3 regions of the Bacillus infantis NRRL B-14911 genome follow, and region 1 is predicted to be linked to each of the others. Evidence: riboswitches for the same ligand, from Rfam matches in the RefSeq annotation. Region 1 holds a riboswitch; each other region holds the start of a gene.
What was found. Region 1 has a riboswitch for S-adenosylmethionine ahead of N288_RS25390 (Fur-regulated basic protein FbpA). Riboswitches for the same ligand answer to the same signal wherever they lie in the genome.
Positions count from the first base shown of each region.

Region 1 (7,420 bases):
CAGCCGAGGGCTGCTTTCTGCTGATTCTATACTGTCACAAGTTCTGCCTCATGCTGCTTCGATGGTTCGCCAACAATTTCCTGAACCTCTGCACCTTCCAGTGTCTCTTTCTTCAGAAGGGCCGCAACCAGGCATTCAAATTCATATTCATTCGTTTTAATGAGCATTTCTGTTTTAGCTAGAGCCTGCTGGAACAGCTCTTGCATCTTGGCTTCCTTTTCCGCTTTGACAAAGGTCAGGTTGAAACCGTCCTGGAATAAGCCGATTTCCACCATTTGCTCAAGTATATGCTTGGCCTGCTGGACATCGCCGCTGACACCGATGCTATGCTCGCCGAGATACAGCCTTTCTGCAACTCCGCCAGCAAGAATCATGCTGACCTGGTCAAGCAGCTCACTGCTGGTGGACAGATGAAGCTCCTTTGGTATGGGTGCAACATATCCGAGCGCCTGTCCACGTGGTATGATTGTTGCTTTTCTTACTGAGCCAGGCTTGGTGATGGCGGCAATCAAGGCATGTCCGGCTTCATGGATGGCAACCCTCTTTTTAGTCTCGGGGTCCTGAAGCGGGCGTGTTGTGCTTCCAAGCACCGTCCGGTCAATGGCAAAATCAAGGTCTTCTTTATCTATTTTTTCTTTCCCGTTCCGGATGGCCCTTCTGCTGGCTGTCTCAAAGAGAGAGCTGATGTCAGCCCCTGAGAAGCCGGAAGTGCTTTCTGCTAGTGCAGGCAGGGAAGCTGCTACATCTTCTGCCAGAAGCTTGCCTTTTGTGTGAATGCTGATGATTTCCTGCCTTCCTTTTGTATCCGGAAGCGGAACTAGGAAAGAGAAGTCAATCCTGCCTGGACGGAGGAAAGCATCATCCAGCATATCCTTGCGGTTTGTAGCAGCGATGAACAGGATGCCGTCATTTGAATGGCCGCCGTCAAGCTGGACAAGCAGCTCAGTCAATGTTTTCTCGCTTTCGTCCCCGCCATGCTGCTTCCGCTTGCCTGCAAGGGCATCGACTTCATCAATGAAGACAACTGCAGGTGAGTGCTTTCTGGCGTTCTGGAATAAGCTTCGGACCCTTGAGGCGCCTACGCCGACGAACATTTCATTAAAAGAAGATCCGCTGGTTGAAAAGAATGAAGCGCCGATTTCCTTGGCAATCGCCTGGGCAAGCAGCGTCTTGCCTGTACCCGGAGGTCCATAAAGCAGGATTCCCTTTGGCGGCTTCACACCAAGCTGGATTGATGCTTCCCTGTCTTTAATGATGGAAAGTGTCTGGAGGATTTCCTCCTTCATTTCATCCTGAAGGCCGCCAATATCATCCATTGTGATGGAAGGAAGGGGCTTTGCCTTGCTGGCGCTGTTTTTCATCGAATTGGCGGTGGATATTCCTTTGCCGGATTTATGAAGGTAAAGGCCAATCCCTGCAAAAAGGATCAGTGTTCCACCCAAAATCCAGAAAGTAAATGGATTTGCGGAAGAATAGCTGTACTGGATATTGTAATTTTCAATCAGTTTAGCAACCATTTGGCTGTTTGGAGGCACCTGTGACACATACTCAGCTGTACCTGCGGTCAAATGGAGAGTGCCATTTTTCATTTCTTTTAATAGGACAGTTTCACTAGGATGATCCTGAATGATATTTTCTATGGAAGAAAAGGGAATGGTAACTTCTTTGCTGCCGGATAGGCTGAACCACAGCGCAGCAGCAGCAATTAGAATGGCCAATGAAATAAGGGGGACAGGTTTCGAAATTTTTTTGAAAGTGGATTTCAACAATTTCCCTCCTAAATGAATCTATCTCCATTATAGGAAAACTTGTTCGGACTGTATAGATTTATGCAAGGGAAAAAACATGTAATTTTTGGTAAAGGGTTTTAAATTCTATTTTACAGGGTATTTAAAAAGCTTTTTCATAAGGAAGCCGAGTACCGGCTTGTTAACAGCCGACACTCCCATGATGATCAGAACTCCGCCGATGCTGCTGTATAATGGGATTTTTTCCCCGAGAATAAGGATTGCTGCCAGCAGTGTAAACAGCGGTTCAAAATACATCATGACCGAAACCTGTGTCGCTTCGAGCACCTCAAGCGCCCTTCCCCAGTACCAGTAGCCCAGGGCCGATACAAAAATGCCTAGAAACAGCAGGTGCAGCCACCCGTCCAAAGGGAGGGTATACAGTAATTCATACCCCCGATTTCTCAAAAGGAATGGCAGAGTCGCCAAACAGCCTATCAGGCTTGTCCAAAAGGTGACAGCAAGAGAAGAATAGGGAAGTGCAAATTTCTTGGACAAAATCGAATAAACAGCCCAATTAAAGGTACTGAAAAGCAGGAGGAAATAACCAAGACCAGGACTGAATTGAAGCGTACCCCCTGAATTTTCTGCAGAGATAACCAGAACCCCTGTAACGGCAATCATCATTCCCCAAATTTTAAGGAGCGAAAGCTTTTCAGATAAGAAAAGGAAGGAAAGCAAACTAGTAAAAACAGGTGTGAAAGAGATCATCCACCCGGCAGCAGAGGCATCCAGGGTGAGCATGGCAGAAGCTTGTACCATTTGATGGATGAACACCCCAAGTACCGAAAGAATAAAAACATGGGCGAAATGCTCTTTTTTTATGTAAAAGGATTCTTTGAATATTGTGAGAAGGCAGCCCAGGAAGATGGCAGCAATCATAAATCTTAAGGAAACCAGGGCACCCGGTGCCAAATAATATACCAGCCATTTGACTGAAACAAATGAAACACCCCAGAACGCAATTGCCAGAAGGGCGTACCATAAAGATAGAATGCGATTGCCCTGCATCATTCCCACCTCCCATATACCTTCTATTATTCTTATTCAAGAAGAATAGAAAATAGACTGAAAGAAGTGATAGACTGTTGCTTTCGTTTCAAGAGATTTGCCTTTGAATATGATGACTTCATCCAAGGGTTTAGACTCCATATGGATGTAACTGAAAAAGAGTTCTTCTGGTTTCCGATGTTCCAGAGGGGGCATTATATATACACTCATGCCGTTAAAATCGGGACCTGTGATTTGCATTTCACTTTCGGACAGGAAACCTATTGGCTATATCAGCTGAATAAAAAGCTGAACAGGAAATTGCAGCAGTACATCTTGACAATCAAAAGAAAGTAGCGTATATTTAATTCCAACAAAACTTATAGGAATACTCTTATCCAGAGAGGCGGAGGGAATTGGCCCTATGAAGCCTCGGCAGCAGACTCCTTGCGAGAACTGTGCCAAATCCAACAAGCGGAAGCTTGGAAGATGAGAGAAGCGGCAGCCATACGCGCATAAAGCCTCTTCTGCTTCCGGGCCACCGGTCAGAAGGGGCTTTTTTAATGAAGGAAGAAACTATAATGATAAAAGAAGAAGAGAAAAAGGACCAGCTGATTTCAGAGCTGCTGTCCATGGGTATATACAAACAAGAAGGCCGCCAGCTATTTCAGGTGCCGTACGAAGAACTGTTAAAACTTTATCAGGAAAACAGATCACATATTAATGAATAGAGGGAAGGGACTATATATGTCAGAAAGTATTCTAATACCCTGGAAGGATAAGCACTTGTGCGGATCGCTGGATTTTCCTGCAGGATTCAGCAAGAACCGCCGCTATCCCCTGGTCATCATCTGCCATGGGTTTACAGGAAGCCGTATTGGTGTCGACAGGCTATTTGTTAAAACTTCCAACCGTCTTACTGCAGATGGGTATCTTGTCCTCCGCTTTGATTATGAGGGCTGCGGGGAGAGTCCGGGTGAGTACGGAGAAACAGGTCTTCCCGATTTGCTGGAGCAGACTTTATCTGCTATCGATTTTGCAGTGAAGCTTGATTATGCAAATCCTCATTCAATTTCTCTCATCGGCCATAGCCTCGGCGGAGCCGTTGCCGTGCTGGCTGCTGCAAAAGATGTCCGCATCCGGAAGCTTATCATATGGTCGGCTTCTGCAAGACCATATCAGGATATCGTCTGCATTGTCGGCAGTGAAAAGGTAAAGGCACTGGACAAGGGAGCTTCACTTGATTATTTGGGCTATCAGCTAACGGACAATTACTTTTCTTCGCTGAAGAGATATGAACCTTTGGAAGAGCTTGCGGCATACAGGGGCGATGTCCTGATTGTACATGGAACAGCAGACCAGGATATTCCGGTATCCCACTCAGGAAGATATGCGGAAGAATTCAGGAAGCGGAAGGAAGGATCATGTTCCTTGCATTATGTTACAGGAGCCTGCCATACCTATTCAGCCGGCCGCTGCTTTGCGGAGCTGATCGAATGCACATCAGAATGGCTCAAAGCTTTCAGGGAGCAGCAGTCATATGCATCTTCATGAACTGAATCAATGCTGAAAATGACCGGATTTTAAAAGATCCGGTCATCTGTGGTCATTTTAGGATTCTATCCAGGTAGCGGCGGAGAGTTTTTTCTATTCTGTCCGGTTTCAGACGTTCAGGCTCGAGCATACTGTGCAGGGCCAGCCCGTCAATGAAACTGTATAACATTTCAGTCTCAAGATCATGATCCTGGCCATCCTTCAGCTCTCCATGGGACTTTAGAAAATCCATCATCTGAACAATCCCCGTATATATTCCCTGCTTCAGGATTCGAAATTCTTCCTTTTGCCTGCTGTATGCAACAAACGCAAACCACACCTCCATTTCTGCCATTTTCTCATCAGTGGTTGGAACAATTTCAAGCAGGACTTGATAAACCTTTTCCCTTGGGGGCAAATCCTTCAATGCAATCTCCGAAACCCTGTTTATCACATTTTCATTTACCAGTTTCATTGCATAGACAAGCAGTTCATCTTGTGTGGAGAAATAGTGGCGCAGGGCGCCAAGAGAAACACCGGCTTCCGCTGCAATATTGCGGACAGACGCACCTTCCACCCCTTTATCCAAAATAACCTGCCAGGTGGCCTGGACGATTCTTTTTTTCCTTTGTTCATGATCAACTATTTTAGGCATAGTCTCAGTGTAGCAGACCGTAAAACAGGTTTCAATTTTTAATAATACACTTGTATCACTAAAAGTGTGGTGTTATGATGAGTTTAAACAACAATAGTACTGGAAGGGGAAAGTATGAACTGGATATTGTGGGTTATCATAGGGTGTGAAGTCGGCTTTTGGGTTTTAATCCTGGCCGGCCTTTGTATGCGTTATCTTTTCGGAAAAAAGAAAACCGGTCTCATCCTGCTCGCGATGACTCCTGTTGTAGATCTGATCCTGCTGGCAGCAGCGGGTGCGGACTTATACAGAGGCTCAGAAGCAACACAGGCACATGCATTGGCTGCCGTATATATCGGTGTGTCGATAGCCTTTGGAAAAAGTATGATTCAGTGGGCGGATGAAAGATTTTTATATTACATCGCCAAAAAGGGGAAACGGCCGGAAAAAAGATATGGTATGGATCATGCAAGGCATAATATAAAAGGCTTTGCGAGGCATGGAGCCGCATATCTTATCGGAGCTGCCTTGCTGATGGGAACCGTGCTAATCATAGATGATCCTGGGAGAACGGAAGCACTATCCGGTGTCGTGAAAATATGGTCGATTGTTCTAGCAGCAGATTTGATTTATTGCATTAGTTATTTTATCTGGCCAAAGGCCCCTAAAAAAAGCAAAGAGATGAATATATGAAAAGAATATCCCGCCTCAATCAGCGAGGGGGGATATTCTTTTATATGTTTTCTTTTTCCAGTTCTTCCTCAACAACCAGAATCGGTATTTCCCTTTTCTCCAGCTCTTCAATGAATTCCTTCCGTTGTTTAAGGGAATTCATACTAATATTAAAAGGTGGAAAACCGGTTCCTTGATTGATCTTCACCAATCTTTTCTTTCTCGCTGGAAGCCTTTCAATGTATTTTTCTTCATCCTTCAAGATAACCCCAAGGAAAGCATTGCCTTGAACCTCATATGGAAAGATACCCTCAAAATCTTCCCAGACGATGAGACCGGGGCCGCCTGGACCATTGACTTCCAGACCTTCTGTGCTGAAAGAAACCAAGGGGGCTTTGTCATAAATCATTCCTGCAAAAAGCAGGGCACATCCAAACAATAAAACAGCAAACAGTAAATAGATAATCAGCATAAAAGTTTCCCTGTTTTCTTCATGTAAAACCATATCTGCAGCCAGCCAGGCAAAAAATACACCTGCAGCCAATACAACCAGCATAAACAGAAAGAGTTTTCCTTTCGCGGCATAAAATTGTTTTTCCATCTTGTCCTCCTTATTGATTGATTAGTAGATACCAAATGGAAAATTCCCCCTTATACCGAAATATAAACCAAAAAATTCCATGGTGAAGCAATAATCCGATATTCGAAACGTTTGAGTAGAATTTATACATAAAAAGAGAAATAATAGAAGCAATCATTATTGAAGGTGTGGTTTTTATGTCCCAGCAAGACTTTACACAAGGGAATATTCTGAAGCAGATGTTTATTTTTTCTACTCCCATCATGCTGACGAACTTGCTGCAGGTTTCTTACCAGTTTGTTGACAGCCTCTGGGTGGGGAATCTGCTTGGAGCCGCGTCACTCGGCAGCATTGCGGTTTCAAGCACCGTCATATTTACGGTGCTGTCATTTATTATCGGTATCAATAATGCAGCTTTGACAATCTTGTCGCAGCAAAAAGGAGGAGATGATGATAAAGGTCTGAGGCAATATCTAAACAGTTTTGTGATTATCCTCACACTGCTTTCCCTTGCGCTGGGAGCGGCAGGCTATTTTGCTTCAAAGCCTATTCTCCAGTGGCTTGATACCCCAGAGGCGATGATTGCTGAAGCAGACTCGTATTTAAAGATTAATTTCCTCGGCATCCTTTTTTTGTTCGGCTACAATTTTATCGGGACGATTCTTCGTTCTCTGGGGGACAGCAGGACGCCGCTGATTTTTGTACTGGTCGCGGTGGTCCTAAACAGCATATTGGACCCTGTGTTCATTTCTATCCTGGGATGGGGGATCGATGGAGCTGCCTATGCCACTCTTGCCGCCCAGGGGATCGCATTCATATCTGGCATGTATATTGTTTTAAAAAGAAAACTCGCACCTTTTTCGATACCGTTCATGCCCGGTAAAGATGAAGTGTGGACGATACTAAAATTAGGCATACCATCAGGACTCCAGATGATGGTGATCTCAGCGGGTGTAATGGCCATTATGAGTGTGGTGAATTCCTTCGGGGCGGACACGGTTGCAGGCTTTGGGGCAGCCCAGAGGATTGACAGCCTGATCATGCTGCCGGCTTCGGCGCTCGGCACAGCTGTCAACAGCATGGCAGGACAGAATATTGGGGCAGGCCGGTGGAAAAGGGTCCATAAGATTGCGCTCTATGGTTCACTCTACAATTTAGGCATAATGCTCTTGATTGCCGGAGCGGCTGTGCTATTAGCAAAAGCGGGAATATCCCTGTTCATTA
Region 1 is NC_022524.1:2,389,363-2,396,782, reverse strand. Features, by position in the region: gene N288_RS11955 (AAA family ATPase) at 27-1,766, opposite strand; gene N288_RS11950 (DMT family transporter) at 1,875-2,801, opposite strand; SAM riboswitch class I at 3,169-3,273, shown strand; gene N288_RS25390 (Fur-regulated basic protein FbpA) at 3,341-3,508, shown strand; gene N288_RS11935 (alpha/beta hydrolase) at 3,525-4,331, shown strand; gene N288_RS11930 (TetR/AcrR family transcriptional regulator) at 4,384-4,965, opposite strand; gene N288_RS11925 (hypothetical protein) at 5,080-5,637, shown strand; gene N288_RS11920 (STM3941 family protein) at 5,678-6,217, opposite strand; gene N288_RS11915 (MATE family efflux transporter) at 6,394-7,420, shown strand, end outside.

Region 2 (7,420 bases), 1.5 Mb from region 1:
ATGTTCCATAAGAGCCGTTTTGAGTCTGCGAGATTTTCCCTTGAAGGATATTAACTGTCAACTCAAAGGAACGGATCAGATTCGTGATGAGCGGCTGTTCAGCCGATTCCCCGACGAAGGACAGCTGTACGACTTTTCCATGCGGATACAATCCAAGCAAGGCCTCTGCAGTCTCTTTTGTTTCCTCAGGTTCTGTGACCTGCTGGACGAATCTCTTTGTGATCTGCTCGCGCGGATTTTTAAACACTTCCAGGACAGGGCCGATTTCCACGGCCTTTCCGCCTTCCATGACAGCTACCCGATGGCAGATCTTCCTGATTACATGCATTTCATGAGTAATAAGTACAATGGTCAGTCCCAGGCGGCTGTTGATGTCCACTAGCAGATCCAGAATGGAATCCGTTGTCTGCGGGTCAAGCGCCGAGGTTGCCTCATCGCACAGAAGCACCTTCGGGTTATTCGCAAGCGCCCTGGCAATCCCGACGCGTTGCTTCTGCCCGCCGCTCAGCTGGGAAGGGTAAGCATCCTCACGGCCGTCAAGGCCGACAAGGTTGATGAGCTCATTTACTCTTTTTTCTCTTTCCTGGCGCGCAACCCCCGCAATTTCCAGCGGGAATGCAATATTGTCTCTTACGGTCCTTGACCAGAGAAGGTTAAAGTGCTGGAAGATCATGCTGATTTCCTGGCGCGCTTTGCGCAGCTCCGCACCCCTGATTTTTGAGATCTCCCTGCCGGCTACCGTAACCGTTCCCTCTGAGGGAAGCTCAAGCCCGTTCAGCATCCGGATCAAGGTGCTTTTCCCTGCACCGCTGTAGCCGATCACTCCGAAGATTTCACCTTCCTTGATTTCAAGGTTGACATCATCAACTGCTTTGACCGGGCCTTTTTTTGACGAATATATCTTTTTAACATCTTTTATTGAAATCAATTGCCGTATTCACCTCTTTTATATCCAATTAGACAAATGGCTTTACAGAGATATATCATCCTGCCAATCCCCATAAGAGTAGTTTCCTGAAACCAGGGCAAGATTATTCCATGGCTTCAAGACAGGAGACTTTTCTGTAAAAATAAAAATGCCTTTCTGCATGTGAGCAGAAAGGCATGATGGAAAAACCTTTCTCTCATCTGCCAAAGCTAAAAGCTTTGTGTGAATTGGCACCATTTCAATAAACATTGACGGTTGCCGGGCTTCATCGGGCACATCCCTCCACCTCTCTTGATAAGAGCTATCATATATGAAGTTCATTTTCATTCATTAGCCATTTTTGAATTACGAGTGCTATCGTATCATGGATGAAAAAGGGTGTCAACAACAAAGTTTAATTCTAAAAATTACCGGCTGAATCCTGAAGTTCACACCTTCCCTGCCAGTGAATGGCTTCCGGTTGCGGCTTCAATTGCCTGCTCCAGGTCCTCGATGAGATCTTCGGCATTTTCTATGCCAACAGAAATGCGGATTAGATCCTCCGGCACCCCTGCTGACTTCAGGCCTTCTGAATCAAGCTGCTGGTGAGTGGTGCTGGCAGGATGGATGATGAGGCTTTTTGCATCGCCGACATTGGCTACATGCGCCCACAGTTCCAGGCTGTTGATCAGCTTGGCACCGGCCTCCCTGCCTCCCTCAATTCCAAATACAGCCACAGCTCCGGCTCCTTTAGGCAAATACTTATCAGCAAGTGCCTTATCAGGATGGCCTTCATCCCCCGGATAAAGCACCCAGGTCACAGCAGGGTGATTCTTTAGATACTCTGTCACTTTCTTTGTATTGCTGATATGCTCCTTCATCCTCACATGCAGTGTTTCAAGACCGAGAGTGAACTGGAATGCGTTCTGCGGGCTAAGTGCTGGCCCCAGGTCCCTCAGCAGCTGGACTCTGGCTTTGACGATAAAAGCTGCCGCGCCGATTGCTTCACTGTACACCAGGTTATTGTAGCTTGGGTCCGGATTGGTGAAGCCAGGGAATTTGACTGAATTCCAGTCAAAACGACCTGCGTCTACTATGACGCCCCCCATTGTCGTCCCATTTCCCAGCAGCCATTTTGTCGCTGAGTGGATTACGATGTCTGCCCCAAAATCAATCGGCCTGCAGAGATATGGAGTGGCAAAGGTATTATCAACTATCAGCGGAATACCTGCTTCATGGGCAATTTCCGCCACTTTCTCAATATCGAGGACCTTTAAGCTTGGATTGCCGATTGTTTCAGCGAATACAGCTTTTGTTTTTTCATTGATGGCCTCCCTGAAATTTTCCGGGTCATCGGGATTGACCAGCTTTACATTGATTCCGTATTTAGGAAGAGTGACGGCAAATAAATTATATGTCCCTCCATAAAGATTTGAAGCTGCTACAATTTCATCTCCGGCCTGGGCAATGTTCAGGATGGCAAGAGTGATGGCAGCCTGGCCGCTTGCAACAGCAAGTGCCCCTACGCCGCCTTCAAGCAGTGAGACCCTTTCCTCAAATACAGTAACTGTCGGATTATGGATTCTTGTATAGATATAGCCCGGCTCCTTTAAGCCGAACAGATTGGCGGCGTGCTCTGTATTCTGGAACTGATAAGCATTATTCTGATAGATCGGCACTGCCCTTGCCCCTGTTGCAGGGTCAGGCTGCAGTCCTCCATGTACACCAAGTGTTTCAAATCGATAGTTCTTTTGCTTCTCTGCCATTGTTATCTCTCCTTCGGGTTATCAGATATTTTCATTATGCCGGATCACTGCTGGTAACAATAAAAGCCCCTCTGCAGAAGAGGGGCTTTTTCGCTCAACTTATCTGCCAGAGATCATGCTCTGCTGGAATTAGCACCGTTCTATTGCCGGTTGCCGGGTTTCATCGGGCCAGTCCCTCCACCTCTCTTGATAAGAAATATGAAATTTTTAGCGTGCTTGAAGTTAAAATGATAGTATCATAACCAGCAAAAAAGAGTCAACTGATTTTTTAGAAAGTTCAGTTTTATATTTCTATGAATGTTCGACAAATAGAAAGGCTTATGACAATTTCCCGAGAAATATCCGCTTATCATACAATCTTTGCTGTATTTGTTCTTCCAGAAGGCTCTGAAAGCCTTCTGAATACGACAAAAAAGTATGTAGAGCCTATTAAATATAAGACTGCAGTTATGGTGAAGACAATAGAATATCCCCAATAGTCTCCGTATTTGATGACAAGGCCTGTAGAGACAGGGCCCATCACTGCCCAGCCCAGATTGAACACCATCTGATTCACCGAGCTGGCCAGGCCTCTTTTGGAATCATCCACCTTCGACATCATCAAAGACATCTGGATCGGATTTCCCGCATTCATTAAAGCCTGCCTGAATAGAAAGCCAATGGCGGCCAGCCATAAATTCTCTGTGTAAGCAGTCAGTAGAAGGAAAGGCAGGGAGGAAAGCTGCAGGAAAACGACTGCCTTTACCTCCCCGATCCTCCTTACCACCTGGGGACCAATGATCATGGCCGCTGCCGTAGCTGCCTGACCGAGGGAAATAATCAGCCCGATTGCAGAATTCGACGCATGGAAACGGTCTGCAAAATATAGATTCAGGTAAGGTATGACAAGCCCTGCCCCAAATCCGATAAACAGCTGTGCTGCAGCGAACAGGATGATGATCTTGAAACCATCATCCTTCAGAGAAAACCGTTTGCTTCCTTTAGCTCCGCCGATTTGCGGGATTTTATCGCTCCGGTTTTCCTGAAAGCGGAGTATCGGAAATATTCCCGCCAGATAGATGGCTCCTCCCAGCAGTAAAGTAAACCGTATGCTCGCCAGCTCCGAGAAATAAAAAGCAAACAAGTCAGTCAGCAGTCCGCCGCTTAAGTTGCCGATGACATTGGCTCCTGTCATAACAGCGAAATGGATGCTGAACAAATGAACCCTCTGCTCTGGCTTGGAATTCTCTGTCAGCCAGGGAATGGAGGATACCTGAATGAAGGCCGTCCCCAGCCCTGTGCCAAAGGCAAACACGATAAGCAGGCTCTGCATGTCAACCATGCTCCTGGCAAGCAGAATCACACCGGTTGCAGCAGCCCCGAACTGCATAGCCTTCTTCCGGCCGATCCTGTCGCTCATAATGCCTGCGGGGATCAGCACAAGGGCTGTCGCCAATGCAGTCATCGCTATGATCTGGCCATTCACCTGCTCTGAATAGCCAAGCTCCCGTATATAAAAATTATAAATGACCATAAAAATGCCCATTCCGATCTGCGTGAAAATATTGGCTGCAAAAGCCCGGCGTATATTACTGTTATACCCGCGGATCTGTTCAGCCCATTCCTGATAAAAAGCCATTTTATATGCCCCTCGCATTTATTTCGTTTCCCTAAATAATCATAATATCGTTTAGAGAAAAAATCCATCCTTTTCCTTTGAATCTTCTGGTTTTTCTGCTAAATAATCCGGAACATTTTATCCATTGACCATGATAATCCCTGGACACTGGCCGCGGACAGATGCGCAAACAGTAAAAAGCCTGTACCAGCCGGGTGTCCTACCCTCTAGTACAGGCTTTATTATTTACAGCAGATATTCTTTTGTTTTTTCCAGCAGGTATGGAACAGAGTGGAATGCGTATATTTTTTCTGCCAGCTCTCCCTCCCGGAAAAATAGCAGGCAGGGGACACTTTCTACTGACCACTTGCCGGCCAGGTCAGGAAAATAGTTCAAGTTTGCCTTTCTGCATTCAATTCCCGGGAGTACCTCAAGGGTCACTTCCAGCATCCGTCCAGCCATCTGGCATGTTCCGCACATCGGTGTGTAAAGATAGAGCATCCATGTCTCCCTGTCTTTTTCATACCGTTCCAAATCCCCAAGCATCAGTTCTTGCAACCCCATCATCCTCTATCTAAAAACTCAGCATATACGTCTATATTGGCGCCAAGCAGAACCGTTGCAAGATGCTGCTCCGGTGCAGTGGCCACTTCCCGGTACATTTTATCAATATAAAGATGTGCTGCTTCCGGGAATTCCCGTTTGAACTGCTTTCTCAGCTTTTCGCCGGATTCATCTGCATCCACCAGAATATAAACATCACGGTCAAATAATTCGTCAATCAATTCATCCAGGCGGGTTATGCTGATTGTCCCGTTCGTACAAATGATTTCAACAGGCTCCTTAATAATATTCTTAACCTTGCGCTTATCAGAAGTGCCTTCGACAATAATTACCTTTTCTATGTTTTCTGCATGCATATTCATCACCTGACGGGAGTTGATATTTTTACTTTACCTTATTCTATGTTCGGCAAAATGGTGTTGAACTCCTGCCTTGCTTTCGGAAAACGGGCAGGCGGTCACTTGCTGAAAAACGCCATCCCCGCATTCCGCCTGATCAAAATCCGCCCATAAAAGAGCCGGCAGATCCTTATTTACCCTTTTTTCTGCAAAAAAAACAGCGGCAATGCCCGCTGCTTTCTTTAGCACCAGCCGCCTTCATCGCAGTCCGTATAACGGGCTTCCGGCTGCTCTGTTGAAGTAATATGCTGGTAGATTTTCTGTTCATTCTGCTCAAAGTGATGATCAAGGGTAAATGAAGCACCTTCAGGCATCGGCGCTTCCCCGATCATCTCATTTCCAAGATAAAGCTCCAGCTTACCGTCCTTCAGTCTTCCTGTGACCCGATCGGTAATATCGATCTTTTGCTGTTTCAGTGTCATTAGAATCCCACCTTTTTTACTTTCTTAACAATAGAATGCCCTTCTAATGGAAAGAAACTATGGGAAATTAATTACATTGAGTGAAGTAAGAAAATAACGGAAAGAGAAAGCATAAAAAGCGCCTGCAGCAGGCGCTTATCTCTTTTAATCTTCGTTGGTCATCTCTTCATATTGTTCAGCAGTCATCAGCTTGTCCACTTCGCTGCTGTCTGCAGGCTCAACAACAACCATCCAGGCCTTTTCATAAGGAGATTCATTTACAAATTCAGGGCTGTCATTCAGCTCTTCGTTGATTTCAACCACCTTGCCGCTGATTGGAGCATATAATTCAGATACAGTCTTTACAGACTCAACGCTTCCAAAAGGCTCATTTACCGTGATGCTGTCCCCGACTTCAGGAAGCTCAACGAAAACGATGTCCCCGAGCTCTGATTGAGCAAAATCGGTAATGCCGACCCGTACTTTTTCTCCTTCAACTTTTACCCATTCATGTTCTTCTGAGTAACGCAATTCCTTAGGTATGCTGCTCACAATAATCCCTCCAAGATTCTAGTTCTTTACCGGGCTTAAGCCTTCGCTATAAAGGAAATAGCAGATGATGCCTTAAAGCCATGTTTTAGCAAAATCCTCTTCTTTGAAACCGACTGTCGCTTTTTGGCCGTCGAATGCCAAAGGCCGCTTTATCAGCATTCCGTCAGATGCAAGCAAGTCCAGCAGCTCTGTGTCGGACATGGTTTTCACCTTGTCCTTCAAACCTAGCTCCCTGTACTTCTGGCCGCTCGTATTAAAGAATTTTTTAATATCGAGGCCGCTTTTTCTATAAGCATCTTCAAGCTCAGTGCGTGAAGGAGGATTTTCGACAATATGTACTTCATGGTAAGGAACGCCGTTTTCTTCAAGCCATTTTTTGGCCTTGCGGCATGTCCCGCATTTCGGATACCAGTAAAAATTCAGCAGCAAATTCTGCACCACCCAATCGTTTCTATCCAAACTCACAGGCTGATCACCCATTTAATTGCATACTATCATATTTTCGGCAAAATTCATAACCTTGAGTTTTAAAAATTTCGTCAGATTGAAGTGTCCAAAAACAGCAATTGCCCCTCCGGATAGAGGAGCAATGCGTATTTGCATTTTCAGTTAAGGATAACTCCTATTTATTTCTGATTACAGTACATAACGCTCAGCGTCGATCAGCTTCTCTGAAGCCTCGCGCTTTTTGGCGATCAGATTGATCGGTGTGTGGCGGGTAAATTTACGGAGAGCGGAAAGCATCATGCGCAGTGCGTCCCCATCCTCTGCAGCAACCAAAGTCTCTTTCGCATCCTGTTCGATCTTATTGAATGCCTCCTGGCAGAAAATCTGTGTGTAGAGAAGCTTTTGCTTGCTCTTTTCAGCGCCGTCCTTGCTGATAGCCTTTTCTGTACGGAGAACCGCTGATTCCATTGCATAGGCATTGGAAACGATGTCTGCAATATTGACCAGGATTTCCTGCTCTTTTTCAATCGCTTTGCCAAACTTCTGTGCTGCAAGCCCTGCTGCAAGCAAGCCGATTTTCTTGGCATTCTTCACCAAATATTTTTCCTGTGCCAAAGGCTCATCTCCAGGCTCCTCAGGCATCAGCATCATCAGCTCTTCCTGGAGCGCCTGAGCTTTCTGGAATAATGGCAGCTCTCCTTTGAAAGCCTTGCGCAGGTAAGTGCCAGGCACAAGAAGGCGGTTGATTTCGTTTGTACCTTCAAAAATCCTGTTGATGCGGGAATCGC
Region 2 is NC_022524.1:3,879,286-3,886,705, forward strand. Features, by position in the region: gene N288_RS19640 (methionine ABC transporter ATP-binding protein) at 1-928, opposite strand, end outside; SAM riboswitch class I at 1,122-1,229, opposite strand; gene N288_RS19650 (O-acetylhomoserine aminocarboxypropyltransferase/cysteine synthase family protein) at 1,357-2,673, opposite strand; SAM riboswitch class I at 2,770-2,869, opposite strand; gene N288_RS19655 (MFS transporter) at 3,023-4,291, opposite strand; gene N288_RS19660 (thioredoxin family protein) at 4,517-4,837, opposite strand; gene N288_RS19665 (toprim domain-containing protein) at 4,834-5,190, opposite strand; gene N288_RS19675 (YusG family protein) at 5,415-5,654, opposite strand; gene gcvH (glycine cleavage system protein GcvH) at 5,799-6,185, opposite strand; gene N288_RS19685 (arsenate reductase family protein) at 6,258-6,614, opposite strand; gene N288_RS19690 (acyl-CoA dehydrogenase family protein) at 6,822-7,420, opposite strand, start outside.
Region 2: it holds a riboswitch for S-adenosylmethionine, as region 1 does, so the genes downstream of both, N288_RS19650 (O-acetylhomoserine aminocarboxypropyltransferase/cysteine synthase family protein) here and N288_RS25390 (Fur-regulated basic protein FbpA) in region 1, are expected to answer to the same signal.

Region 3 (7,420 bases), 1.7 Mb from region 1:
AAAGCATTAGCTAATGTGGGGTCAGACACCTATTTTTAATAGTTACATTTTAAAATATTTACTTTTTTAAGTTTTCCTCGTACATTTCTTTCATCATTTCAGCAATTTGTTCATTATCATAACTTTTACCTTGATATTCAGCTTCAGCTACTTTAGCCATCACTTCTATATAAGAAACCGCAAGAGCAGTTGTTAATATTGATGCTGTAGCACCACTAATTAGACCGCCTGCAAAAGTACCTACTCCAGGGATCAGTTTGAGTAAATTTGATACAATATATCTACCCAAAAATGCCGCTCCTCCACTGCCTCCTATAGAGGCCACAATTCCACTAAGTAATGCCTTGTCTAAAGATATTCCAAATATTGCAGTGATATGAGCTAACATACCTACTTGAATTGGAACTAACACAGCAGCATCAGAAAATGGTATTGGTGTAAATCCCGCTCCAAAACTACTAGCAATATACCCACTTGACCATACTCTGGCTTCTTTTACCTTTTTTTCAATATCTACTTTTTGGGCATTATTAAAAGACTTTTTTACTGCTTCTGGTAATACTTCATATGTTTTACCTACTAACTCTTTCAAGCCATAGGATGGGATAGTAATATCTTTTGATATTCTAAAAGGTTCTGCCAGCACAGGTTGAACAGTTTTTACATTTAAGTTTAATTCCTCAATTGCCTTTTTGAATTCAAAAGAACTTTCACCAAAACTTTGTGTCATAACAAGGATTACAGGTACATTTTCAGCAAAAGAATTTATTAACTCTAATTCAAGTTCTTCTATCCTGTTTGAATTAGAATTTATACAATACCAAATAGCGTGGATGTACTCTTTTTCATCGCCTTTTATATAAAGTTCTTTTATTTTCCCATTAATCTCATTGATAATTTCATCTTGGACTTCCTCTTTTAATTCTAATCCCTTGGTATCATAGATAGTAAGAGGCATTCCGTTTTTGATAATCTTTCTTAGATGTTGAGTTACAGGTTGTCCAATACCGGTTTCCGCTAGATTTTCTCTAAATACATTATTAATTAGCGTACTCTTTCCTATCCCTGTTTTTCCAATTATCATAATATTAACAGGCATTAGCTTGTTAATCTCATCTTTAGTCTTATTGAAGATATCTTCAATAATGCTAGATCCAGTTTGTGTTGTCATAATATCACTTCCTAATGTTTATAGAAATTTAAACTTTTAATGAGATATATTGGAAATTTTTACTTTTATTTTAATTTTCAAGTAAATATTTCTAGTTGTCAATGATTTTTAGCCAAGGATTAATTTTTCTAAACTAAGAAATCGCTCTCCACACTTCTCCCTGTGCCTTGTATAATAATAGACCTCCAATTAACCCCAAAAAGCCTGGCCCCCTACACGTTTATACCTTAGTGCGCCGGGGGCCAGGCCTTGTTTTGTCATACCAATCATCAACTAGCACTCTTCATCTGTATTTTTGAACGCGCTGATTTTTTAGCACGGAGTCGGAAATAGGTGACCGTGAGTGCAAGGACGAGGACTGTGCCTTTTACAATTTCAAATGCGTAATATGGTAAATTCAGCATCGTCAGCCCGTTGAGGAGCACTCCTATTAAAGCTGCTCCAAAGAACGTGCCTAACGCATTGGGTTTTCCTGCTCCAAGAACAGAGAATCCGACGAAGACAGCGGCTACAGCCTCCATCAGCAAGGAAGCCCCGGAATCTATTTGTCCAGATCCAACCCTGGATGCAAAGAGAATACCTGCCAGCGATGCAAAGATCCCGGATACTACATAAGCAAGGGTTTTCACCTTATTCACATTGGTTCCTGACAACCGGGCTGCCTCTGCATTCCCCCCGGTCATATACAGGATTCTTCCCCACCGGGTTTTATTCAATACCACGTAAACAGCAGCCACCAATATCAGCATTATGATCACGGGGACAGGAATTCCCCATAGTCTTCCCTGCCCAATCCAAAGGAAATTTGGATAAAACTCTCCAGGTGCCTTTCCTCCAGCTGTCAATTCCATGTGGCTGTAGATAGAATATCCCTCAGTGTATGTGCGGTGCAGGCCTGAAATGATATACATGACCCCTAAGGTTGCCAGCAGATCGGGTATTTTAATTTTTACAATAAGAAGGGAGTTAAACAGCCCCACCGCGGCGCCTGCCAAAATCGGAAGAATCAGGACTAGCCAAAGCGGGAGCTCAAACCATACCATCAAAGAAGCTGTTAAGACCGTCGCAAGGGACATTGTGGACCCTACCGACAAATCAAATCCATCCACAATCAGGGTAAATGTCACTCCTAGAGCCAGCAGGGTGACAATGGAGATGGAACGCAGAATATCGGATATATTACCGTAAGAAAAAAATGCCGGGTTTACGATGGTGAAATAAACCAAAATCAGAGCCATCAATAGGATGGCACCATATTTATATACAAACTGAAACACTTTGCTGCTCATCACTTTCCTCCTTCCCCCCGCTCGCATATAGCAGAATTTTTTCCTGTGAGGCCTCTTCCCTTGATAATTCTTTTACAATCATCCCGTCATACATCACTAAGATTCGGTCTGAAACAGTCAGGATTTCTGAAATTTCATTAGTTAGATAGAGAATACCCTTACCCTGGTCCGCAAGGCTTTGGATAAGGTCGAAGATTTCCTTCTTTGCACCAATGTCCACGCCTTTGGTCGGTTCATCGAAGATATAGAGGTCACTGTCTGCTCCTGTCCATTTTCCGATCGCCACCTTCTGCTGGTTTCCTCCGCTTAAATGGAGAACCGGATCCGTTGTCCCGCCTGTTTTAACACCCAGGTTCTTAATAATTTTTTCCGCGTGGCTTTTCTCTGATTTTTTATTCATGAAAAGAAAAGAGGAAAACGATTTTAGATGAGGGAAAGAAAGATTATGTTCAATCGACTCATTGATAAACAATCCCTCTTTCCTTCTTTCTTCCGGGATTAAAACCACACCGGCACGTATCGCATCCGCCGGGCTTTTAAAGGGACCTACTTCTCCATTCATCTTCATTTCACCTGATTCTGTTTTCGTAAGGCCGAACAAGATCCGCGCCAGCTCTGTTTTTCCTGCTCCAACCAGCCCTGCGACTCCTACTATCTCTCCTCTTGAAACCGAAAGACTGGCATTTTTCACTAACCCGCCATCACTTATCCCATCGACCTCTAACAGTTTCTTCCCGGGTACCGTTTTTTGTTTTTCTGTGATTTGAATGTCTTTGCCAAGCATTGCCTCGACGATTTCCTGATGGGTTGCTTGAGTTGTTTTAAAGGTCTGAATGGTTTCACCGTCTCTCATGACGGTAATCCGGTCACTTATTTCAAATACTTCCGGCAGCCGGTGGGAAATGAAGATGATGCCCATCCCCTGCGCCTTCAGCTTTCTCACAATGTTAAAAAGATACTTTGTTTCCTCGATCGACAGCGGGGCAGTCGGTTCATCCAAAATGATGATGCCCGCATCTTTGACCAGGCCTCTGGCGATCAGTACCATTTGCTTTTGAGCGAGGGTCAGCTCAGAGACATATTGGTCTACAGCTATTTGCTCTTCATTCAGGAGAGCAAGAATTTCTTCTGCTTTTCGCTTCAGCTCCTTTTTTGAGACGAAAAAGCGGTTTCCTCCGGCAAAGGAATCAAGCAGAATATTCTCCGCCACTGTCAGCTGCGGCACCAATGCCGTATCCACCTCCTGGTACACACAGTGGATGCCCAGATCCTTCGCCTCTTTTGGTGAATGGATCGTGACTGGCTTTCCGTTAAGATAAATATCGCCTTCATCATGGCTGTAAGCACCCGCCAAAATTTTGATAAGCGTACTTTTACCCGCACCATTGGCCCCCAATAAAGCATGTACTTCTCCAGAGGCCAAATGGAGTCCAGCTCTCTTCAAAGCCTTTGCTGCACCAAAGCTCTTGGATATATTTCTCATTTCAAGTAGTGATGCACCCATCATGCTGCCTCCTTTAAAAAGGAAAACATCAGGCGGCCTTTAACCTAAGGCTGCCTAATGTCCCTCTGTTATTTCCCTTCTTCCAATTCCTTCAGGGTTTCGGTATATCCCTGGTCGCTGTTGCCCCATCCTTCCACGTATTCATTCAGCTCCGTGGTTGTGATTTGCTCTTCCGGGAGGTCATCTTTTGATACGAACACCGGTGTTAATTTAACATTGTCAGGAGTCTCTTCTCCGGATAATTTTTGATAGGCATAGCGAACCTGTATTCTGCCAATATCCTTTGGATCAACAGCTGCAGTTGCCACCCAAGGAGAATTCTTGTCCTGAATCATTTGCAGGTCTTCATCACTCATATCGATTCCGTACACTTTGATATCTGTCCGGCCGGCCTGCTGGATAGCACGCACGGCTCCTTTGGCAAATTCATCCCATGCTGCCCAAACTGCTGTAATCTGCCCTTTCTCCGGATACTGCTTTAAAATGGCTTCCATTTGTGACTGAGTATCCAATGCTGTGTTCTGCGTCGCTGCTCCAAATGCCGCGACCTCTTTAATCCCCGGATTCTGTTCAAGGAATTCCTTATAGGCAACTTGTCTTCGCTCCATCGGCGCAAAGCCGGCTACCCATATTTTAACGATATTTGCATTTCCATCTGAGTCCTCAGCCAGTCTCTCAAGAGTGCTTTTTGCCATCTCCTGGTCACCCTGCTCAAGCACGGTCACACCCGGTTCACTAACCTCTGCGTCAAAGGCAACCACTGGGATTTTTTTCTCGACCGCCTTTTGGACTCCGGCCGCCAATGCTTCTTTTGTGCCATGGTCTATTAAAATAGCATCAAATCCCTGGTTGATCGCTGCATCCAGGTTTGAAGACATTTTCGCCAGGTCACCATCAGAAGTAAAAACTGTTGTAGTTCCGCCGAATTTCGTAACCTGCTCCTTCACACCGTCAATATACTGAGCAGAAAACGTACCAAGATTCTGCTGCATAATTAATGCGATCTTTTTATCGGTAAGCTCGTTTTCATCATTGGTTTTATCGGCCGCCGCCTCTCCCTCGGTGCTGACGCCTGTCTTTGGCTGGCACCCTGCTGTAAGCAGGATAACGACAAAAATACTTAATAGAAAGCTCCATTTTTTATTCTTCATTTTCTCTCTCCATTATTGTTTTTTTTAACTTTTGCTTTGAACCCTTTGATGCTGACCTGTAAATCACTCCTTTTATGATATAAAAAAGCCTCTTTCTGCGTAGAGAAAGAGGCTGAAGATTATATATCGAATCTCCACACCTCTTATCTCCCAGAAAAGAAAAATCTCCTCTGTTGGAATTAGCACCGTGCCTTAAAGGTATTTACATACCGGCGCAAATCTTGCTGCGCCCCGTTTCACAACGGAATTACGGTCGGTTGCTGGGCTTCATCGGGCCAAATCCCTCCGCCTGCTCTCGATAAGAGTTGAAAGCTTGCTATTAATTTTGATTACCTGTGCTGAATATTATCATCAAAATTAAATGTACGCAATATGTTTTTTCAATTTTATAAATTTTTATGAAAGAAGGTGAGCTGGAAGAAGGTCCGGGCGAAAAAGAAAGTGCCTGGCCCCGTACACTTTAATGCATTAGCCAATGCGGGGTCAGTCACCTATTTTTATGGGGTCTGGTACCTATTTTCAGCGTTAAGGAAATATTATAAGCGACCTCCTACCAGCACTTTAATCCTGCACAGAATGTGGGGGCAGGCACCTAGTTCCATAATTTTTTTTCTAAAGTAAGATACGTTTATAACAACTCTTTATTAAAGAAATTTAAAATAGTATAATTTATGGATGTTATTACCATTATGTTTTTAGAAAAGGAAGAGGATATTTTTGAATATACCTATTAGGGATTATCTAGACCAAACAAAATATGTTACTCAAGAGCTAATTGCCCTTCTAAACAAGGTTGATAATGATTTGGCACAATTAACCCACACGTCGGCCATGATTCCGTACTACCAGCAAAACTCAAAAATGTATAATGACTTTTCTAATATGTTAAGGGCTGAAGGTCAACCAGAGGAAGCATTTGACTATGTCATAAGAGCTGTAGAACATGCTAAAACAGCAGGAGACTACCAAAATCAGGTTCAAGTAATCCAAGCATATTATAATAACGCTTTGCTCATAAAAAACAGCCCAAAACAATCCCTTGCCCAAGCCATCCTACAAATAGGAAAACAAGGTATTTCATCAAGGTATGGTAAGAAAAAAAGTGATTGTTCGAATGCACTAATAGTTTCGGATAAGACCATCCCAGTAAAATTTGGTGTCAATATTTTAGACATAATTTGGGAAGGCAGAAACCAATCAATACACTATGAAGATAAACAATTTAATACACCTACTAAAACATGTTTTAATACCTTACTCAATGACTCCGATAGTAGATGCCAAGCCTTACTTGGATATAGTAATGGGGAAAATAAAGCCTACGAAATAATTGAAATACTAGAATGGACGAACTACACTAACTTTGAAAGAGATTTATTGTCCCTTTCAATTTAATAAATTTTCTTAGCCATCCAACCTAGACTGGCTTTTTTTCTCTTTTTCCCTCCAATACTGAGATAAATTATTCACTTTAGTCCTTCCTGCATATATTTTTTTAATAGATAAAGTAAGATAAAAAGAAGTATCTCTGACTTCTTTAGAGATACTTCTTTTTAAGATACAAATCACTAATCAATCGTCCTAACTTGAGATAATAAATAATTGTATTTGTTTTTATGTAGTATAGGCTTTGTCAATTTTATTACATTATAGTTATCTAACTTTGAAAGATACTGTAGATTTTCAGAAATTGTCACAAAAAAAGTTTGACTTGGGATAGTTAAGAAGTATTTTTCTACTTCTTTAAATGTGGTTTTTATCGTCTTCTTATCGACTTCATTCTTAACAAATGAATCAATCCCAAATGGAATAGTGTAAATCCCAAATTCAGCAATTAATCTCATATAAGTTAAGTATAGTGCCAGCAATGTTTTATTGTTGTCCATTCCACTCCCCTTAACTTCTCTATAATTAAAAAATTCAACTTCGCTTAATATGGTACTTCCAATACGCAAATTAATATCGTTTATTATTTCGTAAAATCGCTTTTCAATTTCTGACTTTCTGTTTTTTTGATCTTTTTTTAGTGCATTAATTTTCTTTGCTAATTCTTTGCCATAGTCTACTAACTTTTCTTTTTCATCAGATAATTTGTCTATAGTTTTTAAAAATTCCTCATTCGCCAGTCTCTTTGATTCTAAATCAATAAATTCTTGGAGAGTCAATATTTCTTGAATTTCTTTCTTTTTCCTAGTAATCATTCTATACTTGCTATCAAGATCTAAAATTTCATCTTGTAATACTTCAATTTCTTGTTGTAAAACTTCACTTTGTTTTTTATTCATATCAAGCATGTTTTGTATTT
Region 3 is NC_022524.1:691,024-698,443, reverse strand. Features, by position in the region: gene N288_RS03750 (YcjF family protein) at 59-1,171, opposite strand; gene N288_RS03745 (ABC transporter permease) at 1,441-2,460, opposite strand; gene N288_RS03740 (sugar ABC transporter ATP-binding protein) at 2,429-3,967, opposite strand; gene N288_RS03735 (sugar ABC transporter substrate-binding protein) at 4,033-5,115, opposite strand; SAM riboswitch class I at 5,256-5,420, opposite strand; gene N288_RS03730 (hypothetical protein) at 5,833-6,510, shown strand; gene N288_RS24210 (coiled-coil domain-containing protein) at 6,684-7,420, opposite strand, start outside.
Region 3: it holds a riboswitch for S-adenosylmethionine, as region 1 does, so the genes downstream of both, N288_RS03735 (sugar ABC transporter substrate-binding protein) here and N288_RS25390 (Fur-regulated basic protein FbpA) in region 1, are expected to answer to the same signal.